DNA from 4 places in the Streptomyces sp. JL2001 genome. Region 1 is predicted to be linked to each of the others. Evidence: riboswitches for the same ligand, from Rfam matches in the RefSeq annotation. Region 1 holds a riboswitch; each other region holds the start of a gene.
The links. Region 1 has a riboswitch for cyclic di-AMP ahead of ACE1OA_RS16325 (M23 family metallopeptidase). Riboswitches for the same ligand answer to the same signal wherever they lie in the genome.
Positions count from the first base shown of each region.

Region 2: it holds a riboswitch for cyclic di-AMP, as region 1 does, so the genes downstream of both, ACE1OA_RS20745 (transglycosylase family protein) here and ACE1OA_RS16325 (M23 family metallopeptidase) in region 1, are expected to answer to the same signal.
Region 3: it holds a riboswitch for cyclic di-AMP, as region 1 does, so the genes downstream of both, ACE1OA_RS02165 (LysM peptidoglycan-binding domain-containing protein) here and ACE1OA_RS16325 (M23 family metallopeptidase) in region 1, are expected to answer to the same signal.
Region 4: it holds a riboswitch for cyclic di-AMP, as region 1 does, so the genes downstream of both, ACE1OA_RS05805 (LysM peptidoglycan-binding domain-containing M23 family metallopeptidase) here and ACE1OA_RS16325 (M23 family metallopeptidase) in region 1, are expected to answer to the same signal.

Region 1 covers NZ_CP169421.1:3,688,081-3,695,587, reverse strand. Annotated here, with positions in the region: gene ACE1OA_RS16360 (DEAD/DEAH box helicase) at 1-408, shown strand, start outside; tRNA gene ACE1OA_RS16355 (tRNA-Lys) at 769-841, shown strand; gene ACE1OA_RS16350 (hypothetical protein) at 991-1,116, opposite strand; gene ACE1OA_RS16345 (rhodanese-like domain-containing protein) at 1,316-1,795, shown strand; tRNA gene ACE1OA_RS16340 (tRNA-Met) at 1,847-1,920, shown strand; gene ACE1OA_RS16335 (MerR family transcriptional regulator) at 2,064-2,804, shown strand; gene ACE1OA_RS16330 (PP2C family protein-serine/threonine phosphatase) at 2,996-4,156, shown strand; cyclic di-AMP (ydaO/yuaA leader) riboswitch at 4,403-4,550, shown strand; gene ACE1OA_RS16325 (M23 family metallopeptidase) at 4,562-5,629, shown strand; gene ACE1OA_RS16320 (aldo/keto reductase) at 5,727-6,671, shown strand; gene ACE1OA_RS16315 (PrsW family intramembrane metalloprotease) at 6,776-7,507, opposite strand, start outside.
Region 2 covers NZ_CP169421.1:4,642,360-4,649,866, reverse strand. Annotated here, with positions in the region: gene ACE1OA_RS20765 (exopolyphosphatase) at 128-1,042, opposite strand; gene ACE1OA_RS20760 (DUF501 domain-containing protein) at 1,039-1,584, opposite strand; gene ACE1OA_RS20755 (FtsB family cell division protein) at 1,697-2,170, opposite strand; gene eno (phosphopyruvate hydratase) at 2,295-3,581, opposite strand; gene ACE1OA_RS20745 (transglycosylase family protein) at 3,873-4,562, opposite strand; cyclic di-AMP (ydaO/yuaA leader) riboswitch at 4,566-4,740, opposite strand; gene ACE1OA_RS20740 (transglycosylase family protein) at 4,998-5,930, opposite strand; gene ACE1OA_RS20735 (cytochrome P450 family protein) at 6,050-7,294, opposite strand.
Region 3 covers NZ_CP169421.1:469,063-476,569, reverse strand. Annotated here, with positions in the region: gene ACE1OA_RS02175 (FecCD family ABC transporter permease) at 1-508, shown strand, start outside; gene ACE1OA_RS02170 (FecCD family ABC transporter permease) at 505-1,581, shown strand; gene ACE1OA_RS02165 (LysM peptidoglycan-binding domain-containing protein) at 1,704-2,600, opposite strand; cyclic di-AMP (ydaO/yuaA leader) riboswitch at 2,605-2,787, opposite strand; gene ACE1OA_RS02160 (class I SAM-dependent methyltransferase) at 3,398-4,039, shown strand; gene ACE1OA_RS02155 (dienelactone hydrolase family protein) at 4,116-4,694, shown strand; gene ACE1OA_RS02150 (winged helix-turn-helix domain-containing protein) at 4,779-5,795, opposite strand; gene ACE1OA_RS02145 (hypothetical protein) at 5,921-6,880, shown strand; gene ACE1OA_RS02140 (peptidoglycan-binding domain-containing protein) at 7,035-7,451, shown strand.
Region 4 covers NZ_CP169421.1:1,326,954-1,334,460, forward strand. Annotated here, with positions in the region: gene ACE1OA_RS05780 (STM4012 family radical SAM protein) at 1-1,199, shown strand, start outside; gene ACE1OA_RS05785 (STM4011 family radical SAM protein) at 1,209-2,093, shown strand; gene ACE1OA_RS05790 (winged helix-turn-helix transcriptional regulator) at 2,277-2,627, opposite strand; gene ACE1OA_RS05795 (NADPH-dependent F420 reductase) at 2,704-3,363, shown strand; gene ACE1OA_RS05800 (SGNH/GDSL hydrolase family protein) at 3,555-4,349, opposite strand; gene ACE1OA_RS05805 (LysM peptidoglycan-binding domain-containing M23 family metallopeptidase) at 4,531-5,490, opposite strand; cyclic di-AMP (ydaO/yuaA leader) riboswitch at 5,493-5,649, opposite strand; gene ACE1OA_RS05810 (tyrosine-protein phosphatase) at 6,041-6,853, shown strand; gene ACE1OA_RS05815 (DUF6126 family protein) at 6,884-7,036, opposite strand; gene ACE1OA_RS05820 (helix-turn-helix domain-containing protein) at 7,057-7,507, opposite strand, start outside.

The DNA of each region.
Region 1 (7,507 bases):
GACGACCGCGGTGGCCGTTCCTTCGAGCGTCGTGACGACCGTCCCTCGGGCGGCTTCCGCCGGGACAACGACCGTCCGTCCGGTGGCTTCCGCCGGGACAACGACCGTCCCTCCGGCGGTTTCAACCGTGACGACCGTCCCTCGGGCGGCTTCAACCGTGACGACCGCGGCGACCGCGGCGGCTTCCGCCGCGACGACCGTCCGGCCGGCGGCCACCGCGGCAGCGACCGTCCGTTCAACCGCGACCGTCGTGACGACCGCCCCTCCGGCGGCTTCCGCTCGGGCGGCGACCGCCCGTACGGCCGTCGTGACGACCACCGTGGCGGCGACCACCGCGGCACCGGCTCGAACACCGGCGGCTCCTTCGGCCGCCGCGACGAGAAGCCCCGCTGGAAGCGCAACGGCTGACTGAGCCGCGGCCGTTCGGCCGCGAGCCTCTGAACGGCCCCGAAGGCCCGTCCCCCACCCGACCGGTGGGGGACGGGCCTTCGGGCGTTCCTGAGCCGGAGGGGCGCCGACCGCGACACCCCCAGGGGGCGTGCGGGGCGCTGCGTGTCCCCGGTCCGCCGGGGCGCCGGCGGCGAGGTGACGTTCTCTCGCCGCGCCGGGTCCTTTCGCCGACCGCCCCTCCCGGCCGCCCGACGGGGCCCCGACCGGGCCCCACGCCCCCGGCGGGGCGGGCGAGACCCGCCCGGGATCCGCCATGACGGATACCCGATCGGCTGCGGGGCATGATCCGGCTATGCTGCGGGGGTGCCCTTGCGCCGAGGGCCGTTAGCTCAATTGGCAGAGCAGCGGACTTTTAATCCGTTGGTTGTGGGTTCGAGTCCCACACGGCCTACCTGAAGGGGAGCGAGGTCACGGCCTCGTCTCCACCACGAAGCGCCCCGCCCGGTTCCGACCGGGCGGGGCGCTTCGTCGTCCCGGCCGCCACCCCGGTGAGCCGTCCCGCCGTCAGGGGGCACGGCCGCGCGGCCGGTTGGGGCGGAATCAGGCGGAGGGCGCTCCCGCCGCGGTGCCGGGGGTCGGACACCCGAGGGAGAACGCCGCCGGCCGGGCCGGATCCGCCAGGATGTGGATCTCCACGATCCGGTCGCCGTCGACCGTGCGGGCCATGAGCGGCCCCGGCCGGCCGTCCGCGAGCGATCTCCTCGGATGAGGCCCGCCGTGTGTGACAGCCGACCGGTCCCCCGTCCGTCCGCTCCGTGAGATCCCCGCCCTCGTGCGCCGAACGCCCGGGAATCCCCGGCCGATCGCCAACGGCTCCGGGATTCGCCACTTCAGCGGGGTGATCTCGGGTCGTAGATTTTCCCGCATGACGACAACAGCGCAGGTCAACGCCGTACTTCGCACCCCGCCGGCCGCTCCCGCCGCGGCGGCCGCCTACTTCTCCGCCAGCCTCGCCTTCCACGCCGACGTCTCGGACGTCGCCTCCGTCCTCGCGGCCGGCGGCGACCCCGGCTTCGTGGTGCTCGACTCGCGCTCCACCGCCTCCTGGGACCAGGGGCACGTCCCCGGTGCGATCCACCTGCCGACCGCGCTCATCGCCGAGCAGGCCGAGCAGCTCCTCGACAAGGCGGTGCCGGTCGTCACCTACTGCTGGGGCCCGGGCTGCAACGGCGCCACCCGCGCCGCGCTGGCCCTCGCCGAACTCGGCTACCAGGTGAAGGAGATGCTCGGCGGATTCGAGTACTGGGTGCGCGAGGGCTTTGCGTACGAGACGTGGGAAGGCCCCGCGACGAAGGACGCGGACCCGCTGACCGCACCGGTCGACGCCGAGGACTGCGGCTGCTGAGGAAACGGATTTCCGTATCCGACGCCCATGCCGTAAGGTCATATTCACCGACGCGGGGTGGAGCAGCTCGGTAGCTCGCTGGGCTCATAACCCAGAGGTCGCAGGTTCAAATCCTGTCCCCGCTACTCAGTAGCAAACGAAGGCCCGGATCCTCACGGATCCGGGCCTTCGTCGTGCTGCCCTCCCACGCCCCCGTCTTCCGGTCCCGCCCGGATCCCCCTTCCGCGCGCTTGACCTTTACGCAACGTCAAGATTTAGCGTTTCGGGCATGGAGTGGTCGATCCAAGAGATCGCCAGGAAGGCCGGGACCACCAGCCGCACCCTCCGGCACTACGGAGAACGCGGACTGCTGGAGCCCAGCCGGATCGGCGCCAACGGTTACCGGTACTACGACCAGGCGGCGCTCGTGCGGTTGCAGCGCATCCTGCTGCTGCGCGAGCTGGGGCTGTCCCTGCCCGCCATCGCCGAGGTCCTGCGGGGGCAGCGGGATTCGTCCGCCGCCCTGCGCACCCATCTCGTCCTGCTCGAACAGGAGCGGGAGCGCATCGGACGGCAGATCGAAGCCGTCCGGACCACTCTCCACAAGACCGAGAACGGAGAAGAGCTCATGGCTGAAGAAGTGTTCGACGGATTCGACCACACGCGGTACGAGGCGGAGGTCACCGAGCGCTGGGGACGCGAGGCGTACGAGAAGGGCGACCGCTGGTGGCGCTCGCTCAGCGCCGAGCAGAAGCAGGCGTTCACGGACGAGCAGGCCGGCATCGCGCGCGACTTCGGGCAGGCGGCGCGGGACGGACTCGCGGCCGGCAGCGACGAGGTGCAGGCGATCGCCCACCGGCAGGTCCGGTGGCTGTCGGCCACCACGACGCCGTCGAAGGACTACGTGATCGGCCTCGGCCGGATGTACGTCGACGACCCGCGCTTCACCGCCAACTACGACAAGCACGGTGAGGGCACGGCGCTCCTGGTCCGGGACGCGATGGAGATCTACGCGGAGCGGAACCTCTAAGGGCTGTCCCGTGATCCGCGGTGGGCCGGCGCACGGCGTCGGATGCGGTGCACCGCAAGGCGGAGGGTCGCTCTCAGGCCGGCGCTCCTCCGATCGGAGCATCGGGGGTCGCCGCACCGTGCGGCGGCCTCCAGGCTGGGGAGGGCGCGGTACGGTCCGTCGCCGTGCAGGGACCGGGCAGGAGAGCACAGGTGGGGCAGCGATCGGCGGGTGACGGCACGAGGAGGCCCCCACGCCCGCGCGGTGAGCGGACCCGCCGCTTCGTCCGGGCCCTTCCCCCGCTCGTCATCCTCGGCGGCATCGTCTTCGACCTGGCGACCCCGTCGGCGTACACCGCGGCGCCGATGTTCTCGGCCGCGCCGCTCATCGCGGCACCCTTCTTCTCGAAGCTGACGACCCTGCTGACCGGCATCGCGGCCGTGCTGGCGTGCGTCGGGCTGCACATCTACAACGGCACCACCACGGAGCCGCCCTCGGCCACCGAGACCCTCACGGTCATCACCGTCTCCGCGCTGGCCATGGTGATCAACCGCGTGGTCCAGCGCAGCGGCCGGCAGCTGGCCTCCGCCCGGGTGATCGCCGAGACCGCCCAGAAGGCGGTGCTGCCCACGCCGGTCGAGCGGATCGGCGGGCTGCAGATCGCCGCCCGCTACGAGGCCGCGCAGGCGGACGCGTTCATCGGCGGCGACCTCTTCGCGGTCCAGGACACCCCCTACGGGGTGCGGCTCGTCGTCGGCGACGTGCGGGGCAAGGGGCTGGAGGCGGTCGAGGCCGTCGCCGTCGTGATCGGCGCGTTCCGCGAGGCGGCCGAGCAGGAGGCGACCCTGGAGGGCGTGGCGCAGAGACTCGAGCGGGCGCTGACCCGGGAGGGGACCCGCCGGGACGACCTGGACGCCTTCGAGGGCTTCACCACCGCCGTGCTGGCCGAGATCCCCCGCGGTGACGGTCTCGTTCGAGTCGTGAACCGTGGCCACCCCGAGCCGCTGCTGCTGCTCCAGGACGGGGCGGTGGAGCATCTGGAGCCGAGCCAGGCCGCGCTGCCGCTCGGCATGGGCGAGCTGGCCGCCTGGCCGGACCGGGCCGACGAGACCCCCTACCCTCCGGGCTCGACGCTGCTCTTCTACACCGACGGCCTGTCCGAGGCGCGCGACGCGGCGGGCGCCTTCTACGAGCCGGGCGGCCGTCTGGCCGGGCGGATCTTCCCCGGTCCGGAGGAACTGCTGGACGCGCTGGTCGACGACGTCCGCCGGTACACGGGCGGCGGATCGACGGACGACATGGCGCTGCTGGCCGTGGGCCGCCCGGTGCAGGGCCAGCCGGAGCGCCGCCGGACGATGCGGGTGGTGCCCTGAGGCGTCCATCCCGGTCCTGAGAGCCGGCGGGGTGACCATGCGTAGTCGCGAGGTACCGCTGCGATAACAATTGATGCAACGTCAGATAAGGAGTCTCGAACGGATGACTCCTGAGCGGCGGTCAAATCGCCCTGTAGTGCATCAATCTCTTGAACGATCAAGGGGAACAGCTTGGAATCGGACCCCCGTGTCTATTAACGTTCGATAACGCAGCGCGGTCGTCCCAGTCGTCGCAAGAGACGGCACCGTGCGCACGCGCCGAATCCCGAAAGGGAACCGGGGAACCACCACTTGGGGTGAATCGGACACTCTCGCACCTGTGCGAGGGCGCCCGTAGGAGACCTTCCTGCTCCGAACCCGTCAGCTAACCCGGTAGGCGGCAAGGAAGGAAAGGAGTACGCCTCCGTGGCGTCCAACACCCCTGCCCCCGAAGCCCCCTTCCATGCGTTCGGTGCCTCGGGTGCCGCCGGGACCGACCCCGACGGCGCGGCGGGCGAGTGGAACCCCACCGAGGAGACCCTCCGCCAGCAGAGCCGGGCCGGTGGCCGCCACCGGGTCGTCAAGCAGCGCTCGGGCTTCGCCCGTTCCTCCACCGTCCTCGGCGTCGGTGTCATCGCGGCCGTCGGCGCGGGTGGCCTGGCCACCGCGCAGGAGAAGCCGCCGGTCTCCATAGCCCTGCCCGACCTCGACCTGCCGGACGCCGAGGACCTGCCCGGCGTCGGCGCGCTGATCTCCGGCGACGAGGACCGGAACACGACCGCGGGCTCCGGCAACGACCTGCACGCGCTCACGGCCTCCGTCGGCGCGCCCGTCGACGGCGCCGACCGCAAGACGGAGGGCGGCGACGCCGGCGAGGCGCTGCGCGCCCGCATCCTCCAGCAGGCCGAGCAGCAGCAGGCCTCCGCCGACGCCGCCGAGAAGGCCGCGACGGAGAAGGCGGCGACCGAGAAGGCCGCCGCGGAGGCCGCGGCCCAGGCGGACGCGGCCGAGAAGGCGGCGGCCGAGGCGAAGAAGAAGGCCGAGGCGGAGGCCGCGGCGAAGGCCGAGGCCGAGCGCCTGGCCAAGCTCGCCGCCAGCTACGCGCTGCCCACGTCCTCGTACACGCTCACCTCGACCTACGGCGAGTCCGGCTCGATGTGGTCCTCCGGCTACCACACCGGCCTGGACTTCGCGGCCCCCACGGGCACCCCGGTCAAGGCGGTGCACGGCGCCACGGTCAAGTCGGCCGGTTGGTCGGGCTCGTACGGCTACCGCATCGTCCTGGAGCTGTCGGACGGCACCGAGGTCTGGTACTGCCACCTGTCCTCGATGACCGTCAGCGTGGGCCAGTCGGTCGGCACCGGCGACACCATCGGCCGCGTGGGCGCCACCGGCAACGTCACCGGCCCGCACCTGCACCTGGAGGTCCACACCCCGGGCGGCGACGGCGTCGACCCGGCGGCCTGGCTGGCGAGCAAGGGCCTGTCGGTCTGATCCTCCCGGGAACCTCCCCGGCCGCGGCGGCCCTGGCGACGAACCCCGCGCCAGGACCGCCGGAATAGCGGCCCCGCCGCAGGTCGTTCACCGACCCATGACCTCTCTTCGCCCGCTGGGCTCCTCCGACCTGCACGTCTTCCCGCTCGCGCTCGGCGGCAACGTCTTCGGATGGACCGCCGACGAGGCGCAGTCCTTCGCCGTCCTGGACACCTACGCCGCCGCCGGCGGCAACTTCGTCGACACCGCCGACTCCTACTCCGCCTGGGCCGAGGGCAACCAGGGCGGCGAGTCCGAGACGATCGTCGGCAGGTGGCTGGCGTCGCGCGGCAACCGCGACGAGATAGTCGTCGCCACCAAGGTCGGCGCCCACCCCTCGTACAAGGGACTCGCGCCCGTCACGATCAAGGCGGCGGCCGAGGAGTCCCTGCGCCGGCTCGGCACCGACCACATCGACCTGTACTACACGCACTTCGACGACGAGTCCGTGCCCGTCGAGGAGATCGTCACCGCGCTCGACCAGCTGGTGAAGGACGGCAAGGTCCGTGCCGTCGCCGCGTCGAACATCTCCCCGGCGCGGCTGCGGGCCTCCCTCGACTTCGCCGAGGCGGAGGGACTCACCCGCTACGTCGCGCTCCAGCCGCACTACAACCTGGTCTCCCGCGACACCTACGAGGGCGAGCTCCTGGACACCGTCGAGCGGGCCGGACTCGCGGCCGTGCCGTACTTCGCGCTGGCGTCGGGCTTCCTGACCGGCAAGTACCGGCACGGGACCGCGGTCGACAGCGCCCGGGCCGCGGGGGCGGGCCGGCATCTGGAGACCGAGCGGGGCCGCACGGTGCTCGACACGCTCGACGCCGTGGCCCGCGCGCACGGGGCCGAGCCCGCCACGGTGGCGCTGGCCTGGCTCGCGGCCCGGCCGACCGTCGCGGCGCCGATCGCCTCGGCGCGTACGGTCGAGCAGCTGCCGGCCCTGGTAGCGGTCGCGGACCTGGTGCTCGACGAGGCGGAGCTGGCGGCGCTGGACGCGGCCTCCGCCTGAGCGTTCGCCCCGCGGGTCGGGGCATCGGGGGCGTCGGCCGGGTCGGGGGCCGGCGCCTCAGGTCCTGCCCGGGAGACCGGGATGGATCCGACGGGACGGTTTCCTCAGCTGCGGTACGGGTTGTAGCCGCCGTAGTCCAGGTACTGGGGCGGCGACCAGACCCGGCCGGTCGCCCGCGCCGCGTAGGTCAGCGCGGGCGAGGCGACGGCCCTGCGCTGCCAGAGGTGGTGGAGCAGTTCCTGCTCGCGCGCCGTGAAGTCGGGGTCCGCGTCACCGCGCTGGGCGCGGTGGCGCAGGAACGCGAGCGTGGTCGCGAAGGCCTCGTACTCCCCGACCGCCTGCGCGGCCGGCCGGCCGTACGTCCGGGCGGCGAAGGAGCGGGCCATCGAGCGGGCCCGCATCGAGGAGAGGGCGAGCGGCTCGGACGGGGAGAGCCAGCCGGCCGCCGCGTACGCCGGGAGCTGGCCGGATATCGTGCGCAGCTCCCGCTGCCGGCTCCATATCGCCAGCCAGGTCAGCAGCCCGAAGGCGGGCACCATGAACATGCCGTAGACCACGAGGAACCCCCAGGCCGCGTAGACGGCCGAGCCGTTCCACAGCGCGTGCATCCCCATGGCGAGGACGAGGCCGGCCACCGGCAGCAGGATCCGCCGGACGCGCTTGCGCCGTGCGACGAGCGCGGCGAACCCGAAGCCCAGGCCGGTGAGCACCGTGAACAGCGGATGCGCGAACGGCGACATCACGACCCGCACGAAGAAGGTCCCGGCGGTCATCGAGCCGAGGCCGGACGTGCCGATCTCCTGGTCCTCGCCGAAGGCGCGGCCGAGGTAGAGGAT
Region 2 (7,507 bases), 950 kb from region 1:
AAGAGTCCCCGCAGGGCCCGTGGAGGCCCGAATGGCCCTCTGCGGCCCCCACGGGGACTCTTTTCCTTGTGAAGAACTTCACGAACTTTCCCCGCGGGCCCTCCCGGGCCGCGTCGGCGGGCGCCCGTTATGCCACGGAGAGAGCGATCCCGTCCAGGATGTCGTGCTCGCTGACGACGACCTCGCGGGCCCCGGTCCGCTCCATGATCTCCAGCAGGACCAGCGCCCCGGCGGCGATGACGTCGACCCGCCCCGGGTGGATGACGGCGATCGCCGCGCGCTCCTCGTGGGTGGAGGCGAGCAGCCGCTCGACGACGGCCGCGACCTGCTCCCGGGAGATCCGGGAGTGGTGGATCCGCTCGGAGTCGTACTCCTCCAGACCCAGCGCGATCGCGGCGACGGTGGTCACCGAGCCGGCCAGTCCGACGAGGGTCCCGGCCGCGGCGATCGGGACGGTCTCCTCGGCCAGCGCCAGGGCGGCCCGGACGTCCGCGCGGATCGCGTCGACCTCCGCGGCGTCCGGCGGATCGCTGCGGACGTGCCGCTCGGTCAGCCGGACGCAGCCGATGTCGACGGACCGGGCGGCCTCGACGTGGCGGTTGCCGACGACGAACTCGGTGGAGCCGCCGCCGATGTCCACGACCAGGTACTTCTCGGTGCCGGACAGCTCGCCGGTGGCGCCGGTGAAGGAGAACTCGGCCTCCTGGTCGCCGGTGATCACCTCGGGCTCGACGCCCAGGATGTCCTTGACCCCGGCGACGAACTCATCGCGGTTCTCGGCGTCGCGGGACGCGGAGGTGGCCACGAAGCGGACCCTCTCGGCGCCGAGCTCCCGGATCACCTCGGCGTAGGCGCGGCACGCGGCGAAGGTGCGCTCCAGGGCATCCGGGGCGAGCCGGCCGGTCCGGTCGACGCCCTGGCCGAGGCGCACGATCGTCATCCGCCGGTCCAGCTCGACCAGTTCACCCGTCTCGGGGTGGACGTCGGCGACCAGCAGGCGGATGGAGTTGGTACCGCAGTCGATGCCCGCGACCCGGGTCACTTCCCCTCCTCTTCCGCGTCCTTGTCGGCGCACGGCGTGACGCAGGGGCCCTTGGCCCACCACTCGGGCAGCATCGCGAGGGCCTCGTCGCCCAGCGGGTTCACGCCGGGGCCGGCGGCCAGCGAGTGTCCGACGAGGACGTGCAGGCACTTCACCCGGTCCGGCATGCCGCCGGCGCTCGGGAAGCCCTCCAGGACCTCGATGGCGTCACGGCGCGCGATGTAGTCCTCGTGCGCGGCCCGGTACGCGGCGGCGAGCTCCGGATCGGTCCCCAGCCGGGCCTGCATCTCCTTCATGACCCCGTTGGCCTCCAGCGTGCCGATGGCCGAGGCCGCGCGGGGGCAGGTCAGGTAGTACGTGGTGGGGAAGGGGGTGCCGTCCGGGAGCCGCGGCGCGGTCTCGACGACGTCCGGGTTGCCGCAGGGGCAGCGGTGCGCGATGGCGCGCAGTCCCCGGGGCGGGCGGCCGAGCTGGTCCTGGAAGGCGGCGACGTCCGCGTCGGTGGGCTCGGTGCGTGCGGTCTGCGGAGGGGGCGTTTGCATGCCTGCGTCTGTCTTCTCGTCGGGGGCGGTTCGGTGCGGTGCGGTGGTCGGGCGACCGGCGGACGGGCGCGCGGGGCGCCGCGGCGCGGTGCCATTGTCTCGCGTCGTGGGGTCAGCGGGCCGCGTCGGCGTGGTCGACGCCCTCCCAGAGATGGGAGTACCAGGGCTGTCCGGCCTCGCCCTGCTCGGTGCGGCGGGCCCGCTCGGCGTCGGGGTCGTTGACGGTGAAGCCGGTCTCGCCCGGCACGACGTAGTGCAGGTGCTCGCGGGCGAGGCGGCGGACGTACGCCGGGTCCTGGAGCCGGGCCTTCTCGTCCCTCAGCTGCTCGACCCGGTCGGCGGCCTCGGCGGCCTGGCGCTCCTGGTCGGCGATCTCGCTCCGCTGGGAGACGTACTGCCGCATCGGGTAGGCGAGCGCCACCACGAGCGAGCAGACGATCAGGGCCAGGAAGGCCGCGCGGCCGGTGAGCCGGGAGCGGCGCGCCTGGCGGCGTGTCTGGGAACGGTAGACGCGGGCGGCGGTCTGCTCGCCGAGCAGCCTGATCCGGGTCGCGGTCGAGAACCGGTCCCGGTCCTTCGCTGCCATGGTCTGCGCCTCCCCTGTTCCGGGCTCCGTCCGGGCGCGCTTCCCGGTAGCGGAAGCAGAGCCGTCCCCGCACACGGTACGGGACCGAGTGCGGGGACGGCCGGAACTGCCGGGTGTGAAGCCGTCAGCCCTTGAAACGCGGGAAGGCGCTGCGGCCCGCGTAGACCGCGGCGTCGTCGAGGATCTCCTCGATGCGCAGCAGCTGGTTGTACTTGGCGACGCGCTCGGAGCGGGCCGGGGCGCCGGTCTTGATCTGGCCGCAGTTGGTGGCGACGGCCAGGTCGGCGATGGTGACGTCCTCGGTCTCGCCGGAGCGGTGGGACATCATGCACTTGAAGCCGCTGCGCTGGGCCAGCTCGACGGCGTCCAGCGTCTCGGTCAGCGAGCCGATCTGGTTGACCTTGACCAGGAGGGCGTTCGCGGAGCCCTCCTCGATGCCACGGGCCAGACGCTCGGGGTTGGTGACGAACAGGTCGTCGCCGACCAGCTGCACCTTGGAGCCGAGCTTCTCGGTGATGGCCTTCCAGCCGGCCCAGTCGTCCTCGAACAGCGGGTCCTCGATGGAGACCAGCGGGTACGCGGCGACGAGCTCCTCGTAGTACTCGGTCATCTCGGCGGCCGAGCGGGCCTTGCCCTCGAACTCGTACTTGCCGTCCTTGTAGAACTCGGAGGCGGCGCAGTCGAGGGCGAGCGCGATGTCCTTGCCGGGGACGTAGCCGGCCTGCTTGATGGCCTCGAGGATGAGGTCGAGCGCGGCGCGGTTGGAGTCCAGGTTCGGGGCGAAGCCGCCCTCGTCGCCGAGACCGGTGGACAGGCCCTTGGTCTTCAGGACGGACTTGAGGGTGTGGTAGACCTCGGTGCCCCAGCGCAGGGCCTCGGAGAAGGACTCCGCGCCGATCGGCGCGATCATGAACTCCTGGATGTCCACGTTGGAGTCGGCGTGCGAGCCGCCGTTCAGGATGTTCATCATCGGAACGGGCAGCAGGTGCGCGTTCGGGCCGCCGAGGTAGCGGAACAGGGGCAGGTCGGAGGCCTCGGAGGCGGCGTGCGCGACGGCGAGGGAGACGCCGAGGATGGCGTTGGCGCCGAGCGAGGACTTGTCCGGGGTGGCGTCCAGGTCGAACATCGCCTGGTCGATCAGGCGCTGCTCGGTGGCGTCGTAGCCGACGAGCTCCGGGCCGATCTGCTCGATGACGGCGAGGACGGCCTTCTCGACACCCTTGCCGAGGTAGCGGTTGGGGTCACCGTCGCGGAGCTCGAGAGCCTCGAACGCACCGGTGGAGGCGCCGGACGGAACGGCAGCACGGCCGGTGCTGCCGTCGTCGAGGCCGACCTCGACCTCGACCGTGGGGTTGCCTCGGGAGTCCAGGATTTCCCGGGCTACGACGACGTCGATGGACGGCACGAGCATCTCCTTCTGGGATGTGACGCTAGATGTGACGCAAGAGCCGTGCAGGGTCGCTTGGCCTTGCGACAAGAGCCTAACCGGCTCGGAGGCTCCGGCCAGCCGGGCGCCCGCCCCCTGGGACGAAAAAGGACCCGAGGGCATGCATAAAGGGGCGAAGGGACCCGAAGCTACCGATCGGTAACGCAAAGAACCCCGGCCCGGCGCGCACGGGGGAGGGCGCACCGGGCCGGGGTGGTCACCGCGGGAGGGTCACAGGACCCGGGTGAGCCGCCGGACTCACACGGGCCGCCGGGGTCACTTCAGGTGAAGCTGCTGGCCCGGGTAGATCAGGTCGGCGTCCTCGACGACGTCCTTGTTGAGCTCGAAGAGCTTCTCCCAGCCGCCCTTGACCTTCTGCGCGGCGGCGATCTTGCTCAGGGTGTCGCCGGCGGCGACCTTGTACTCGCCGTCGCCCTTCTTGACCTTCTTGCCGGTCGGGGTGGTGACGGTCTTCTTCGACTCGGCCTTCTTCGGCGTCGCCTTCGGGGCCGTGCGCTGCTGGCTGCGGGTGGTCGGCTGCTCGGCCTTGCGCTCCGGCGCCGGGGCGCTCTCGGCGGTGCCACCGGTGTACGCGGCGCCGGACAGGCCCACGCCGCAGCTCGGCCACGCGCCCTTGCCCTGGCCGGCCAGGACCTTCTCGGCGACCGCGATCTGCTGGGACTTCGACGCCTGGTCGGCGCTGGCCGCGTAGGCGGTGCCACCGTAGGCGGCCCAGGTGGAGGCCGAGAACTGCAGGCCGCCGTAGTAGCCGTTGCCGGTGTTGATGGACCAGTTGCCACCGGACTCGCACTGGGCGACGGCGTCCCACTCGGAGGCGGTCGCGGCCGAGGCGGACCCGGCGGTCATGAGCGGGGCGGCGACGGCGACGCCCGCCACACCGGCGAGAGCGATGGCGCGGGTGGCCTTGGAGGAACGGCGGTGTTTGCCCTTGGCGGAAAACAGCATGGGAATTCTCCTCACCGACGCCTGCGAGGTGAGCTGTCGGGTTCGGGCCATGTGAGTTGCCCGGCCACGTGACGAGCACGCGGCTTCACCCCGAGCCGGGATTCCGGCCGTCTGTCTCAACGGCCGGGACCGGCACTTACCTTGGGTCCCCCGCTCCTGCCTACGGCGCTTGCGCGACGACTGTTCCCCTCGGCCGGCGGCAGGATTCGGCGTTACCGGTCGACGGGGCCCGCGGTGGCGAGCGGTCCCGACCGTAGACACAGACCTCACGAAGTTCAAAGAAGGCCAAAACGGCCAAATCGCCCCTCCCTGCTCCCCCATGAGGGGTGTTTACGCAGGTGAGGGGCGATCGGAGCAAACTTTGCGGACAGGACACGCCAAGCGGGACGAAGAGACTCATGTCTCACTTGGACAGAACGGACATAAGTCCTCGAACTACCCCTGGGTTTCCACGGGTTCCTCACTCAGGTCGAGGCTCTGACCAGGCAGGATGAGGTTCGGGTCGGCGCCCACCGTCTGACGGTTGGCGTCGTAGAGGGCGGTCCAGCCGCCGGGCAGCTCGTTCTCCCGTGCAATCTCGGAGAGGCTGTCGCCGGGCTGGACGGTGTATTCGCCCGAAGTGTCCGTGGTGCCCGATTCCTCCGAACCGGCTTCGCCGGCCGACCCGCCTGGCTGTCCGTCAGCCGGCGAGGCGTGACGTCCGGTTTCCTGCCCCTCGCCCGCATTGCCCTCTTCGCGGGCGGCCTCGCCGCGGTGCTTGCCGTTGCCCGGGCCGGCCGCCTCGCCGGCGACGGAGCCCGGGTCGCCCGTCGAGTCCGACGTACCGGGCGTAACGGATGCATCGGGCGTTTCCGGCGTGGTGGAGGTGGAGGGCGCCCCGGGAGTGGCGGCGGTCCCGGCCGGCTTGGCGGCGCCCGGCTTCGCCTGGCTGGCGGGCGCGGTCGGCGTGGTCGGCGCGGGGCTCGTGCCCGGGTCGACCTCGGGGGCGGCGCCGTCGTTCGTCAGCTTGGCGATCGGGGCGCAGGTGGCCCAGACCTCCGTGCCCTGCGCGGCGAGCGCCTTCTCGGCGACCGCGATCTGCTGGGAGCGGCTGGCCAGGTCGGCACGGGACGCGTAGGCCGTGCCGCCGTAGGTCTCCCAGGTCTCCTGGGTGAACTGGAGCCCGCCGTAGAGCCCGTTGCCGAAGTCGGCGCTCCACAGGCCGCCCGACTCGCACTCGGCGACCCGGTCCCAGGTGGCCGCGTCGGCGGCGGAGGCGGACCCTGCGCCGAGCAGTGGCAGCGCGAGGGCCGAACCCGTCACGCCTGCGGCCACGATGATCGCGGGGGCCTGCCTGGGTCTGCGGTGTCGTCCGTTCCCGGAGCGCATACGGAGTGCCTTTCGCCTGACTGCTTGAGACGACGGTGAACGTAGCGGCATTCGAACGTCTGTCACAAGTCGATGCAGCGGAGATCACGTAAATATCACAGTTATGACGCCCCGTCAGTTCACAAGGGGGTGAACTCCACCGGAAGCGTGCGCAATCCGCGCATGATGAGCCCGCCCCGCCAGCGCAAATCGGCCGGATCGGCCGCAAGTCGCAGATCGGGCAGCCGGGTCAGCAACGTGGCCAGCGCGGTCTGGCCCTCCAGCCGGGCGAGCGGGGCACCGATGCAGTAGTGGATGCCGTGTCCGTACCCGAGGTGCTGGTTGTCGCGCCGCGAGAGGTCGAGCGTGTCCGGCCCGGCGAACCGCGCCGGGTCGCGGTCGGCGGCGGCGAGCACGACGAGCACCGGATCGCCCGCCGGGATCTCCTGCCCGCCGATCGTCAGCGGCTCCATGGCGTACCGCCAGGTCGCCATCTCCACCGGCCCGTCGAAGCGCAGCAGTTCCTCGACACCGGTCTCCAGCAGGCCCCGCTCGCCCGCCGCGAGCGAGGTCTGCAGCCGCTCCCGCTGGCCGGGGTGCCGCAGCAGCGCGTACATCCCGTTGCCGATCAGGTTGACCGTGGTCTCGAAGCCCGCGAAGAGCAGGATGAAGGCCATCGCCGCGGCCTCGTTCTCGGTGAGGTGCTCCCCGTGGTCGGAGGCCCGGATGAGCCCGGAGATGAGGTCGTCGCCCGGCTCCCCGCGCTTGCGGTGGATCAGCTCCGCCAGATAGCCGCGCATCTTCTTGACCGAGCGCGCGACCCCGCCGCGCGGACCGCCGCCGTGCCGGATCATCATCCCGGCCCAGTCCCGGAAGTCGTCCTGGTCCTCCGGCGGGACGCCGAGCAGGTCGCAGATGGCGTAGATGGGCAGCGGGAAGGCGAACTCGTGGATGAGGTCGGCGCTCCCCTCCCGCGCGAACCCGTCGATGAGCCGGTCGGTCAGCTCCTGGACGCGCGGCGCGAACTCCGCGACCCGGCGCGGGGTGAACGCCTTCGACACGAGCCGCCGCAGCCGGGTGTGGTCCGGCGGGTCGATGTTGAGCAGATGCGTCATCAGCTCGGCCTTGCGCTCCCCGGGGATCCCGGTCTTCCCCTTGGCGTGAGCCGGCTCGTCGTGGTGCGCCGGGTTCTTGGAGAGCCGCTGGTCGGCCAGGGCCTGCCGGGCGTCCGCGTAACGCGTCACCAGCCACGCCTCGACCCCGCTGGGCAGGGTCGCCCGGTGCACGGGCGCGTGCTCCCGCAGCCAGGCGTAGGCGGGGTACGGATCGCTCGCGAACTCCCAGGTGAAGAGCTCGGGCGCGGGCGCGGGGGGCTGGTCGTGCATGGCCCCGACACTATCCGGCCCGGCCGCGCACGACCCCCCGGCAGGTTCCCCCGCGGTACACCGCGACCCACCGCCCGACGGCTCCGCGCCACCGCCACGGGCCCGCTGAACAGCTCCCGTCCGGGCGGACGGAACGGCACCGCGGGACCGGCCGGCGACGGCACCGCGAGGCCGGCCGGCGCCCGACCTCAGCCGCAGGACGCGCCCTTGCGG
Region 3 (7,507 bases), 3.2 Mb from region 1:
CCAGGCCGTCACCCTGAGCCGGCCGCGCGTCTTCGACAGCTACCGCTACTGGGTCGTCGGAGCCCTCGGCGGCCGGGACTTCGACGTCTTCTGGTCGGTCCTGCCGTTCGCCGCCGTCGGCCTCCTCGTCGCCCTCGTGATCGCCCCCGGTCTCAACGTGACGGCACTGGGCGACGACAGCGCGACCTCCCTCGGCGCCCGCCCGGCACGGGTCAAGGCGGCCGGACTGCTCGCGGCGACCCTGCTGAGCGCGGCGGCCACCGCGGCCGTCGGACCCATCGCCTTCGTCGGCCTCGCCGTGCCCCACCTCGTACGGGCCCTCGTCGGCGTCGACTTCCGCCTGCAGATCCTCTTCTCCGCTCTCGTCGGTCCCGCGCTGCTGCTCTCCGCCGACGTCGTCGGACGCGTGCTGCTGCGCCCGCAGGAGGTCATGGTCGGTGTCATCACCGCGTTCATCGGGGCGCCCGCGCTGCTGCTGGCGGTCCGCAGGATGAGAGGAAGCGCATGAGCGCCCGTCAGGCCCCGGCGCCCGCCCCCGTCAGGACGGCGCCGCGCCGGCACGTGCTCCGGATCGGCGGCGCGGTGTCGCTGCCGATCCGCACCTCCACCGTCGTCCTGGCCCTCGGCCTGCTGCTGCTGATCGTCGTCGGAGCGGTGGCCACCCTCACCCTGGGCCGCCTCGGCATCCGGCTGCCCGACCTCCCCACGGCCCTGCTGGGAGGCGCGGAGGGCAAGAACGCCTTCGTCCTGAACCGGCTGCGCGGACCGCGTCTGGTCGTCGGCATCGGCACCGGCGCCGCGTTCGGCCTGTCCGGCGCGCTGTTCCAGTCGGTCACCCGCAACCCGCTCGGCAGCCCGGACGTCATCGGGCTGGGCGCGGGCGCCGGAGCCGGCGCGGCCATCGTCGCCCTGCTCCTGCCGGACGTCGTACCGGTCCCGGTCGGCGCGCTCCTCGGCGCGGTCCTGGCCATGGTGCTCGTCTACGTGTCGACCGGGACGGGCTTCCGCAACCCGGTGCGCCTCGTCGTCGCCGGCATCGGTGTCTCGGCCATGGCGGTCGCCGTCATCCAGTACGTCGTGTACGCGGTGGAACGGGACAAGGCGACGGTCCTGAGCGCCTACGTCAACGGCAGCCTGTCCGCCCGCTCGTGGGACGACGCGACCACGATCTGGCTCGTGCTGGCCGTGGTTCTTCCGTTCGCCGCCCTGCTCTCGCGGGACATCGGCATCGGGGAGATGGGCGACGACACCGCCGCCGCGCTGGGCGGCCGTCCCGGGCGGACCAAGACCGCGGCGGTCACCCTGGCGATCGTGCTGTCGGCCGCCGCCGTGAGCGTGGCCGGACCGATCGCCTTCATCTCCCTGACCGCCCCCCAGATCGCCAAGCGGCTGTCGCGCGGGTCCGGTCCCCAGCTCGCCCTGTCCATGCTGGTGGGTGCCCTGCTGCTGGTCCTCGCCGACCTTGCCGCCCAGCAGATGCCGTACCTCGACAACCTGCCCGTGGGCATCTACACGATGGCCATCGGCGGGCTCTACCTCGGCCACCTGCTCGTCCGGGAGTGGCGGCGGGGCGTGCTGTAGGCGGCCCGCGCCGCAGGCCCCGACGACGGGCCCGGCACGCGAGGAAGGCCCCGACCCCCGAGCGGTCGGGGCCTTCCCCGTCGTATGGGCCGGCGCGCCCGTCAGGAGGCGCCGTGGCCCCGTCAGTAGGCGCCGAAGACGTTGTCGATGGAGCCGTACTTGTCGGCGGCGTAGTTGCACGCGGCCGTGATGTTGGCGACCGGGTCGTACATGTCCATGGACGTGCCGGGCACGTGGTACGCCAGGAAGGTGGGCTCGATGACCTGGAGCAGGCCCTTCGAGGGAGTGCCGGCGACGGCGTTGGAGTCCCAGTTGTTGATGGCCTGCGGGTTGCCGGAGGACTCGCGCATGATGTTGCGGTGGATGCCCTCGTAGGAGCCGGGGATGCCGTGCTGGGCCATCACGTCCAGGGACTCCCGGATCCAGCCGTCGAGGTCGTTCGTGTAGCTCTTCACGGCGGCGGCGGGGGCGGCGGCCGGAGCCGCCTGCTGGGTCTGCCGGGCCTGCGGCGCGGGCGCGGTGCGCTGCTGGGAACGGCTGGCCCGGTCGGCGGACGAGGACTTCGCCGGCTTGGCGGCCTTCGACTTCTGCGCGGGAGCGGGGGACTTGGGCTGCGGCGCCGCGGAATTGCGGTGCAGCGTCAGCTTGAGACCCGGGTGAATGAGTGACGGATTGTCACCGACCGCAGCGTGGTTGGCGCGGTAGAGAACCTTCCAGCCGCCCCGGACACCCTGCTCGTAGGCGATCATCGAAAGAGAATCGCCCGGCACGACGGTGTAAGTCTTGGGAGCTGCGGCAGGCGCCGCCGGCAGCGATTCCGTGATCTTTTGCGACACATTTGCTGCCGCGTTCGCCGTGGCAATGGCCGGAGTGATCTCGGGGGCGGTGCGGGGGGCGGCGTGGGCGGTCGCGGAGGCGACGAGAGGGAGGGCCAGTGCCGCTCCACCCGTGCTCGCGAGGGCGATACCGCGGGCGAGCGGACGGCGCTTCGGGCGTCGGTGCTTACCGTTTGCAGGCATGACGGATTCCTCTCCGGAGCCTGCGGGGTGAGCTGTCGGGTTCGGGCTGGAGATGCCCGGCCGCACACGTGCGACTTCACCCCTAGCCGTTCCGGAATCCGGACCGGCGAATACTTGGGTCCCCCGCTCCTGCCGGCGGTGAATAGTGGGAATTGCGGATGGTGGCAGGATTCGGCGTTCCATCCGAATGGAGGTGACCGTAGGCGAGGAATACCGTCGGAAACAAGGCGTCTCGACGATGTGATAAACGGCGTCGCGGAGGCCCGTGAAGCCCCGAACTTCCCTGAATCAGGGGGAGATGGGGCCCGACGGCGGGTATGACGGCCGATGCCCCGTGAGCCATGTCACCTGAAAGAAATGTCCGACATCACCCCATAATTCCGAGCAAAAGAAGATTGATGCTCATGGGGTGGGTGGTCGTTTTATGGCCTTTTATGCGCGCCGATGTGACGACTCGCCGTCCAGGGCCTCTCCGCTTGCCCGGATCCGCGTCCCGGACACCCCTCCGGTCCCTCGTGCCACGAGGTCTCCCGTCCGGCTGCGGGGGCGGTCGTGACCTCCCTACGATCTGTCGCGACCGAAGGGGGGTCCGCAGCAGCGGCGCGGAGGTGTTCACCGTCCGGTCGACGACCTGGAGGACCCCCGGCGCCGGCTCCCGATCCGGCGCCCGTGCCCGACCCCCGCTGACGTCACGTCGCCGGCCCGGGGCGGTCAGGCCCGAGAAGGGTGCCGGCGCGCGACCGCGGGGTCGCACGACCGGGCTGCCTCCGGTCATGGGCCCGTGGGATGCTGGGGACATGGGGGATCACGTGGACCACGCGGCCGTCCGGCGGAGTTACGACACCGTGGCGGAGGAGTACGCCGACCGGCTCGGCAACGAACTGGACGGGAAGCCGCTCGACCGGGCCCTGCTCGGCGCACTCCTCGAAGAGGCCGGGCAGGGGGCCGCCGTCGCCGACCTCGGCTGTGGACCCGGGCACGTGACCGGCTGGCTCGCCGCCCACGGCGCGCGGGCCGTCGGCATCGACCTCTCCCCGGGCATGGTCGCGACCGCCGCCCGACGCCATCCCGAGGCGGCGTTCCGGGAGGGCGACCTGCTCGCGCTGCCCGCCGAGGACGGCGAGTTCGACGCGGCCGTCGCCCTCTACTCCGTCATCCACGTCGCCCCCGACGAGCTCGGCCGCGCCTTCGCCGAGGCGCACCGCGTCCTGCGCCCCACCGGGCTGCTCCTGGTCTCCTTCCATCAGGGCGAGGAAGTGCGGCACCTGGACGAGTGGTGGGGACACGAGGTGGACGTCGACTTCCGCTTCCTGGACCCCTCCCGGGTGAGCGGACTCCTCGCCGACGCCGGGTTCACCGTGGAGATGCGGATGGAGCGCGGCCACTACGCTCACGAGGTCGACACCCGCCGCGTCTACCTGCTGGCCCGCCGGACCTGAACCGCACGGCGGCCGGGGCTAGCACGGCGCCGGGTCTGTGCCGCCGGGGCCGGCCCGCCCACGAGAAGGGACCCGCATGGCCGAGGTACTGCTCTTCCACCACGCACAGGGACTGACGCCGGGCGTCACGGCCTTCGCCGACACCCTCCGCCGGCACGGCCACACCGTGCACGTCCCCGACCTGTACGACGGGCGGACGTTCGACACCCTGGAGGAAGGCGTCGGCCACGTCCAGGCCATCGGCTTCGGCACGATCGTGGAGCGGGGCGCCCGCGCCGCCGAACCGCTGCCGGCCGGGCTCGTCCTCGCCGGCTTCTCCCTCGGGGTGCTGCCCGCCCAGCAGTTGGCGCAGACCAGGCCGGGCGCCCGTGGCGCGCTCCTGTTCGACGCCTGCGTCCCCGTCACCGAGTTCGGCGCTGCCTGGCCCGACGACGTCCCCGTCCAGGTGCACGGCATGGACGCGGACGAGTTCTTCGTCGGCGACGGCGATCTCGACGCGGCCCGCGCGCTCGTCGCCGCCACGGAGCGGGCCGAGCTGTTCCTCTACCCCGGCAAGCAGCACCTGTTCGCCGACAGCAGCCTGCCCTCCCACGACGCGGCCGCGGCCACCCTGCTCACCGAGCGGGTACTCGCCTTCCTGGACGCCGTCGGGTGAGGGAGGGCGCGCCCCTCCCCGCCCGGACGGCGGACGGCTCATGTTCCTGAGACACCGGGCCTTCGGGCCCCGTGCCCTCGGCGGTCAGCCCCCGGCCAGCAGCGCGTGTCCGAGCGGGGTGAGGCTGTGGAGCACCGCCGTGCCCGTCCGTACCGTGTCGATCAGGCCGGCGCCCCGGAGGACGCCCGCGTGCTGGCTGGCCGCCGCGAGCGAGACGCCGGCCCGTTCGGCGAGGGCCGTGGTGCTGGCGGGGGAACGCAGCAGCCGGAGCACCTGCGCCCGGGTACGGCCCAGCAGCGCCCCCAGCGCTTCGGGCCGGTCGTCGGACCGGCCCGAGGCGGCGCCGTCGCACATCGGGTAGACGAGCACCGTCGCCGCCTCCGGTCGGTACATCACCATCGGGCCCGTCGCGAACCACGAGGGCACCAGCAGCAGTCCGCGTCCGCACAACGGGATGTCGTACGACGACGCCGACGGCAGGTGCAGCGTCGGCGGCTGCCACCGCCAGGTCGTCCCCAGCGTGGTCAGCAGCGCGTCGACGCCGCCGCGCAGCAGCATCTCGGCCCGCAGCGCACGATCGGTCAGGGCGTCGGCGCGGATCCGCGGCCAGAGGGGTTCCACCGAGGAGTGGAAATAGGCGCGCGTGTCGCGGGCCAGCGCGTGGCGCGCGGCCGCGGAGCCCTGGGCGAGCTCCCGGGCCCACCGGCCCGGGCGGGCCAGGCCGCCGTTCCAGCCGGAGACCTCCGGCACTCCCAGATCGCGCGCCAGCGTCCCGGTGGGGGTCGCGACGGCCGCGTCCAGCGCGTCGGTGAAGTCGTGCACCGACGGCTGCAGCAGGAAGTCCGGCACGAACCCGTCCTCGGTGACCAGTTCGGCGAGGACACCCGCCCCGGCCGCCGGGCCGCCCCGCAGGGAGCGCTGCCACTCCCGGGCCGCGGGACGCGTCCGGTGCAGGAGGGCGGAGCCCGGGCCGGAGACGTCGCCGGGACGGCCCGCCCGCAGCCCCAGCCGCAGGCTCAGCGCGGTTTCCGAGAGGGCGTCGGCCGCCGGGGCGAGGGTGATCTGACGCAGGTCGGCGGCCATGAAGTGGAGGCGGATCACGACGACCGATTATCGGCCCGCCGGACCCTTTCAACCAGGGGTGAAAGGCCTCGCGTTCCGCGCCGCCGGGCCGCAGGCTCCCGGTGTCCGCCTCGCCGATCCGACTCCCTCCGGAGGTCGCCCCGATGCGCCGCATCCCCACCCGTACCGCCTGCCTCACCGCGGCGGCCCTGCTCGCCACCCTCGCCGGGACGCCCGGCCCGGCCACCGCCCGGGAACTGCCGGACAGCTACGTCGTCTCCCGCGCTCCCGGCGTGCTCCCCGAGGGGATCGCCGTCGCCCGCGACGGCACCATGTACGTGTCCTCGGACGGCACCGGCGCGCTGTACCGCGGTCACGTCAGCCGGCCTGAGCTGCGCCCCTTCCCCGCGGACGGCCTGCGCGACCGGCCCAGCTCGCTCGGCGTCCACACCGACCGCCAGGGCCGGGTCCTCTCGGTCGGCGGCGCGACCCTGACCGTCCACGACCGGCACGGCCGGCTGCTGGCCACCCGTACCGCCCGCAGCGGACCCCTCGGCGCACCCGATCTGAACGACCTGGTCGTGACCCGGGACGCGGTGTACGTGACCGACTGGGCCAACCCCGTCGTCCATCGCGCGGAGATCCGGGGCGGCACCCTCGGCCCCCTCGAACCCTGGCTGGACATCCGCGGCGCCTTCCCGCAGTTCCCGGCGCAGTACTGGCTCCTGAACGGCATCGTCGCGAACGCGTCCGGCACCGCCCTGCTGGTGGCGTCCAACGGGACCGAGGCCGTCTGGCGGATCGGCACCGCCGACAAGGAGGTCGACCGGGTCGACCTCGGGGAGGCGTCGTTCGGCCCCGACGGCATGGTGCTGCACGGCCGCACGCTGTACGCCGTGCTCAACTACGGTGCCCCGCACGGCGTCTACATCGCCCGGCTGGACGACGACCTGCGGACGGGCACGGTGACCCACCGCCTCACCGGCGAACCCTTCGACCTGCCGACCACACTCGCGCGGTACGGCTGCCGCCTGTACGTGGTCAACAGCCAGCTGGACGAACCGCCGGGCCGTCCCCCGTACACCGTGAGCGCGATCGACGACCCGACCTGCGGCACCTCCTGACACCGATGCGCCCCGCCCTGTCCGGGACGTGTCCCGGACAGGGCGTTCCCGTGGAGAACGGGGCCCGGTGGGCCCCAGGATGACGGCCGGGGCGGCGGACCGGTCGCCTCGTCTCCGTCCACAGGGGGAACAGTTGACGAACCGACACACGAGGATGCGATCTCTGCGGCTCGGACGCAGGGCGGCCACCGCGCTGACCGGAGCGGTGCTCCTGCTCTGCGCCGGCGCCACGACGGCGGCCGCGGCGCCCGGCACCGACACGCGTGCGCTCTCCGCGCAGGCCGGCTGCACCATCCGCTGGCGGACGACGGACAACTACGCCGGATTCACGGCGGGTTACAGCTGGGCGTGGAACGTGGAGGTCGGTCCCGGAGCCACCGGCGACCGGGTCCGCGAGATCCAGTGCCTGATCAACAACCACGCCTACTACGGCGGCCCGCGCCTCACGGTCGACGGCGACTACGGGACCGCCACGAAGACGGCGGTCCGCACGCTCCAGCGGAACTGGGGCGGTATCGGGGTGGACGGCATCGTGGGCCCGGACACCTGGCGTGCCCTGCGCCACGCCTGACCGCGTGACGGCCTGAGGGAAGGGCCCCGGTCGCGTCCATCGGGCCGGGGCCGGCC
Region 4 (7,507 bases), 2.4 Mb from region 1:
TCTACGCGCACATCCCGTTCTGCGAGGTCCGCTGCGGCTTCTGCAACCTCTTCACCCGGATCGGGGCCCCGGACGAGCTGACGACCCGCTATCTCGACGCCCTGGACCGCCAGGCGTCCGCCGTCCGCGAGGCGCTCGGGGACGACTCCCCGGTCCGGTTCGCCACGGCCGCCTTCGGCGGCGGCACACCCACCTTCCTGACCGCCGGTGAGCTGGAACGCCTCTGCGACATCGCGGAGAAGCGGATGGGAGCCGACCTCCGCGCGGTGCCGCTGTCCGTGGAGACCTCCCCGGCGACCGCGACCGCGGACCGGCTCGCGGTCCTCGCCGAACGCGGCGCGACGCGCCTGAGCATCGGCGTGCAGAGCTTCGTCGAGGCCGAGGCCCGTGCCGCCGTGCGCCCGCAGCGCCGCGCCGACGTCGAGGCGGCCCTCGGCCGGATCCGGGACAGCGGCGTCCCCGTCCTCAACATCGACCTGATCTACGGCATCGACGGCCAGACCGAGGAGAGCTGGCGGCGCTCGCTCGACGCGGCGCTCGCGTGGCGACCGGAGGAGCTGTACCTGTACCCGCTCTACGTGCGCCCCCTGACCGGGCTGGACAAGCTCTCGCCGCAGGCCGACCGGGACTGGGACGAGCAGCGGCTGAGCCTGTACCGCCACGGCCGGGACCACCTGCTCGCACGGGGCTACGAGCAGGTGTCGATGCGGATGTTCCGTCGCGCCGACGCTCCGCCGCAGGGTTCCGACGACTACGCCTGCCAGACCGACGGCATGATCGGTCTGGGCTGCGGGGCCCGCTCGTACACCTCGGCGCTGCACTACTCCTTCGACTACGCCGTCGACATGCGGGAGATCCGCTCGATCATCGACACCTACACGCGGACCGAGGACTTCGGCCGGGCCCGGGTGGGCCGGTGGGTGGACGCGGCGGAAGCACGCCGGCGTCATCTGCTGCAGTCACTGCTCCAGGCCGCCGGGATGCCCGTGGCGGAGTACACCGAGCGATTCGGGTCCTCGCCGTACGCGGACTTCCCCGAGGAGCTGGGGCGTTTCGGGGCCCTCGGCTGGCTGGACCCGGAGGCTCCCGACGGGCTGCTCCGGCTGTCCGCCGAGGGTCTGGCGCACTCCGACGGCATCGGTCCGGCGCTGTTCTCCCCCGCCGTGCGGGCGGCGATGGCCGCCTACGAGCCGAAGTAGGCGGCCGGGATGGACCTGACGATCCTCTACCGAGGCCCGCTCGCCTCCTGCGACTACGACTGCCCCTACTGCCCCTTCGCCAAGCGGCGCGACAGCCGCGAGCAGCTGCGTGCGGACCGGGCGGCGCTGGAGCGCTTCGCGGCCTGGGCCGCGGGACGGACCGGTGACCGGCTGCGGATCCTCTTCACCCCGTGGGGCGAGGGGCTGGTGCGGTCCTGGTACCGGCGCGCGCTCGTCGAGCTCTCCCGGCTCCCGCACGTCGAGCGCGTCGCGATCCAGACGAACCTGAGCTGCCGCACCGAGTGGACGGCCGAGGCCGACCCCGACACCCTGGCGCTGTGGTGCACGTACCATCCGGGCCAGACGCCGTTCGAGCGGTTCGTCGCGAAGTGCGGGGAGCTGGCCGGGCGGGGCACCCGGTTCAGCGTCGGTGTGGTCGGGCTGCCCGGCCACCGGGAGGACGCCCGGCGGTTGCGCGCCGCGCTGCCGCCGCAGGTCTACCTGTGGGTCAACGCGGCCGAGGGCCACCCGTACACCGACGAGGAGGCCGAGGGCTGGGCGGCCCTCGACCCCCTGTTCCCGTACAGCCGCCACCCGCACCGATCGGCCGGTCTCCCCTGCCGGACCGGCGAGTCGGTGATCTCGGTGGACGGCGACGGGACCGTGCGGCGCTGCCACTTCGTGAAGACGGAGCTCGGCAATCTCTACGACGGCTCGTACCGGTCGGCGCTGCGCCCCCGGCCGTGTCCCCTGGCCGTCTGCGACTGCCACATCGGGTACGTCCACCTGGAGTCGCTGCCGCTGTACGACGTGTTCGCGGGCGGTGTCCTGGAGCGGATCCCGGCCTCCGTGCCGCCGCTCCCCGCGCCGGTACGACTGCTCACGCGCCCCTAAGAACTCCCCACGAAATGATCTCTGGGCTTCTCCCGTGCTGCGGTCGACGGCTCGCACATCCGGGCGTTGAAGGGGGATCCACGACGGGACGCACTCTGGGATGCGCGCTGATCTGCCGGCGGCGCTCGCACTCATCCCGATGAAAGTGCGTCGACGCGTGCAGAGGAGGTCACGGGCCGGAACTCACCCGCCTATTCGTTCCTGGGCGGCCATGACCTCATCACCGTGCTCGAAGGCCCACGCGCCGAATGCGTCGATCGGGCCGAGCAACGTGCGTCCCAAAGCGGTGAGTTCGTACTCGACACGGGGCGGCGCTTCGGCATAGGCGTTCCGTGTCACCAGCCCGTTGAACTCCAGCCGCCTCAGCGTCTCGGTCAGGACCTTGGGGCTGATGCCGCCGATGCGCTCGCGTAGTTCGCCGGGGCGTTGGGGACCGTCCCGCAGGACCCAGATCAGCACGGCGTTCCAGGTGTTGGAGAGGAGGTCGAAGGCGAGGCGGGCGCGGCAGTCGGCGAGGTAGGCGTCGGTCGTCACTTACCAAATGGTGCCTGACGGATTTCCTAGTGTCGTCCCGAAAGCGGTTGGAGCGGATACGGAAAGGGGCGTATCGATGAAGATCGGTGTGCTGGGTACGGGGAACGTGGCGGAAGCACTGGCCACGCAGTGGGTGCGAGCCGGGCACGAGGTGTTCGTCGGAGGCCGCGACGAACAGAAGGCCCAGCGGCTCGCGACGCGCATCGGGGGCGGTGCGGGGCACGGGAGTCTGCAGGCGGCGGCCGACTTCGGCGAGGCGGTGCTGGCCGCGTTGCCGTACGGCGCGGGAGCGGACGTCGTCAGGGAGCTTCAGCCGACGCTGAAGGGGAAGGTCCTGCTCGACTGCGCCAATCCGGTCGGGCCCGGCTTCCGGCTGCTCACGGAAGGCGGCCCCTCGGCAGCGCGCCGACTGGCTGCGGCGGTACCGGGCGTGCACGTCGTCAAAGCATTCAACCTCTGTCACGAGAGCGTGTGGCGAATGACCCCGCCGGTCTTCGACGGTCAGCCCTTGACCGTTCCGATCTGCGGGGACGACGAGGCGGCACTCGCGCTGGCACGCACGTTGGTGCGGGACATGGGCTGCGAGCCGGTGGCGGGGGGCGGGCTGGACCGCGCCGGACTGTTGGAGGCGACCGCCGCGCTGTTCATCGGGCTGTGGGTGGCGGAGCAGGCCGACGTATGGGCGATCGCGCCGCCGCTGGCCTATGCGACAGGTCCACGAGCCGAGAGCGAGTGAGGCGTCCAGGGCATTTCGTCAGGAGTTCTCAGGGCTGTCCCGTAATCCCCGGCGGGCGCACGACGCCGGCTTCGGCACCACGCTGCGCTGTCCGGTCGCCCGAACACGCCCGGTATGAGGACGACCCTCCGCCTTGCGATGCACCGCATCCGACGCCGTGCGCCGACCCACCGCGGACTACGGGACAGCCCTCAGAGAGGCATGAGGTCCGGGCGCTTGGCCGCGACGTGGTCCCCCGAGCTCTCGCCCCGCAGCCGGCGCCCGATCCACGGCACCAGGTACTCCCGGGCCCAGTGGATGTCGTCCCGGCGGACCTCCAGCGGGCCGCGCGGCGGCAGCGGCGGCCACGGCTGGTCGGGGTCGGCCGGCACGTCCATGCCGAGGACCTGGGCGGCGCGCAGCGCGACCCGGGTGTGCCCCTCGGGCGACAGGTGCAGCCGGTCGTCGTCCCAGGCCCGCCTGTCCTGGACGGACTTGAGCGACCACAGGTCGAGGACCGGGCAGCCGTAGCGGTCGGCCACGGACCGGACGTGCGCCGTGTAGGTGGCGATCTTGCCGCGCAGGTGCCGCAGTACGGGGACGTCGCGGGTGTCGAAGCCGGTGGTCACCATCACGGTGCCGACGGCGGAGGTCAGGTCGGCGACGGCACGCTCGAAGCGCTCGGCGACGTCGTCGGGGTCGGTGCCGGGGCGGATGATGTCGTTCCCGCCGGCGCAGAAGGTCACCAGGTCGGGGGCGAGTTGCTTCGCGCGGGGCACCTGCTCCGCCACGATCTGGTCGAGGAGCCGGCCGCGTACGGCGAGGTTGGCGTATCGGAATGCGTCGTGCTCGGGCAGCTGGTCGGCGAGCAGGACCGCGAAACGGTCCGCCCAGCCGACGTACGCCCCGTCGGGCCCCGGGTCCCCTACGCCCTCGGTGAAGCTGTCACCGATCGCCGCGTACGACCCGAATACGTGCGCGTCTGTTGATCTCGAATCGTCTGCCACGAGAACACATCTTTCCCTTACGGATGTGACCTACGCGACCGTAGGGCGGGGTTGACGACGGGTGAGATACGCCACCGGTCAAGATTGCGCCAAGCCGGAATACGCGGCAGGTTCCGCGGGGTCGGCACGACACCCCCGAGGCCCGGCACGTGACGTGCCGGGCCTGACGGGGCGTCGAGGATCAGACGTTGACGCCGTGCTCCCGGAGGTAGGCCAGCGGGTCGATGTCCGAGCCGTAGCTCGGCCCGGTGCGCATCTCGAAGTGCAGGTGCGGACCGCTGGAGTTGCCGGTCGAGCCGGACAGGCCGATCTGGTCGCCGCCCGCGACGGTCTGGCCGGCGGAGACGGAGAGGGAGGAGAGGTGGGCGTACTGCGAGTACGTGCCGTCGGCGTGCTGGATGACGACCTCGTTGCCGTAGGCGCCGCTCCAGCCGGCGGAGTAGACCGTGCCGGGGCCGACGGCCTTCACCGAGGTGCCGGAGGAGGCGATGAAGTCGACACCGGTGTGGTAGCCGGAGGACCACATGGAGCCGGAGGCGCGGTACGGGGTGCCGATGCCGCCGCCGACCGGGGCGACCCAGCCGGAGCCGGTGGACGGGGTGGACGGCGCGCTCTGCGCGGCCGGGGCCGTGGACTGGACGGCGGGACGCTCGCTGCTGCGGGAGCTGCGGGTCTCGGCGGACGCCTTCTTGGCGGTGGCCTTCTTGGCGGGGGCCTTCGGGGCGGCCTTGGGCGCGGGGGCCTTGGCCGTCGACTTCGCGCCGAGGGTGAGCTTCATGCCCGGGAAGATCAGCGAGGGGTTCCCGCCGACGACCTGGCGGTTGTCGGAGTAGAGCTTCTTCCAGCCGCCCGCGAGGTGGTGCTCGGCGGCGATCTTGGACAGGTAGTCGCCGGCGACGACGGAGTAGGTACGGGGCTTGGCCTTGGCCGCGGGGGCCGCGGCGGGGGCCTGGGCCGGGGTGGCGGCCGCGGCGGTGACGGCCTGCTGCGGCGCCTGGGCCGGGGCGGCCTGCTCGGCGGCGTGGGCTCCGGTCGCACCGAGGAGCGGCAGGGCGACGACGGCGCCACCGGCGCCGGCGGCGACGAATCCACGGCTGATCGGGTTGACCTTGGGACGGCGGTGCTTACCCTTCGCGGGCATGGCGAATTCCTCTCCGTCGCCTGCGAGGTGAGCTGTCGGGTTCGGACTGGAGATGTCCGGTCGCGCCTTCGCGCGACTTCACCCCGAGCCGTCCTGACCTGAAGGATCGGCGTACTACCTGGGTCCCCCGCTCCTGCCACACGTGGGTGGGTGCGAATTCCGGACGGTGGCAGGATTCGGCGGTCCGACCGGATTGACGGTGACCGTAGACGAGCGGAGTCGGCGCGAACAAGCCACCGCTTTCCCCCCGCATTCCCCGATCCGGAATTCTTCGGGAATTCCGGTCACCCTGCGTGGATGACGGGCCTTCGGCCCCCTTTGCCCAGAAGGCCGTTGCCCAAGACGATCAGGCACGTTCCGTCACAGTTATGACGCTGCTCACGCGCCACAGCTCATCTCCCCTGTAACCAGGGCGCGTTATCTCTAATATCCCAATTCGGACAGAACACCCATTCCCGTCCGAGGGGTGTGCGAACCAGCCACCTGCCGGGATGATTGCACCAAGAACCGATCTCGCACGATCAAAGATCGTCGACACTCAGGAGCACTCGTGACGCAGCAGCTGCCGCAGGTCCCGTCGACCGAACCCGAGCTGAGCGGGGTACGCAACTTCCGTGACGTCGGTGGCCTGCCGACCACGGACGGCCGGTCGGTTCGGTTCGGGCGGCTCTTCCGCAGCGGCCACCTCGCGCACGCCACCGAGGAGGACGCGGCCTTCCTGACGACGCTGGGCCTGCACACGGTCTTCGACTTCCGCAACCACGCCGACCGCAAGGTCGAGGGTCCGGACGTCGAGCTCCCGGGCGTACGGAACGTGAACATCCCGCTCAACGATCCGGCCGACGGCAAGGAGTTCTGGAAGCTGGTGAGCGGCGGCGAGCTGGAGCAGCTGCGGGAGGCGCTCGGCAACGGCAAGGCCGCCGACCGTATGTCCGATTCGTACCGGAAGATGATTGTGGAGCGCACCGCCGAGCACAGCCGGATCCTGCACTCCATGGCCGAGGACAGCATCCCCGCCCTGATGCACTGCGCGGCCGGCAAGGACCGCGCCGGCCTCTCCATCGCGATCTCGCTGCTCGCGGTCGGCGTCGAGCGCGAGGCCGTCGAGGCGGACTACCTGAAGTCGAACGACCCGCACCGCCGCTACAAGGTGCGCCGCAGCTCCACCTCCGCGGACGCGATGGCGCCCGAGGTGATGGAGCTGCTCAGCCCCCTGTTCGACGCGCGCCTGGAGTACATCCGGGCGGCGTTCGACACGATCGAGCTGACCTGGGGCACGGTCGACGACTACCTCTCGCAGGGCCTGAAGCTCTCCCCCGAGACGCGCGAGCGCCTGCGCGGGCACCTGCTCGACGGACAGTAGGAAGCAGGGCCCACGGACCGGCCCGACGGACTACTTCTGCCCGCCCATCGCGAAGAGCAGATAGAGGAAGCCCGCGAAGAGGTGGCCGGCCACCAGGTAGGCGAAGAGGCGCAGGACGAGCCCCTTCGGGAACTTGCCCTCGCCGCGCTCCTCACCTGTGATCGGTGCGGACTTTTCGGACATGACGGCCCCTTCCGGTGGGCTCAGCGCGGATGCGGGGCCCCGTCGCCGAGGCACAGCTCGGCGGCGGGACTCTGCATCAGGGTATGGACGAAGAGCAGCTCGGCGCCGCCGCGGGTGGCGGCGCCGATGCGGTGCGGGGTGAGCGAGTCGAAGTGCGCGCTGTCCCCCGGGTCGAGCACGTGCACGGCGTCGCCGAGGGCGAGGCGCACCCGGCCGTCGAGGACGTGGAGCCATTCCTCGCCGGGATGGACCCGGACGATGTCGGTACGGGTGGCGTACGGCACGTGGACCCGGAGCGCCTGCAGGGCGCGCCCGGGGCCGCCGGCCTGATGATAGATCCAGCCGTCCGCCTCGACCGGCTCGGAGCGGCCGGCCCGGACGATCGGATCACGCTCGGGGGGCACCTCCCCCAGCAGCTCGGAGACCGTCGTACCGTAGATCCTGGCGAGGGCGAGCAGCATGGGCAGCGAG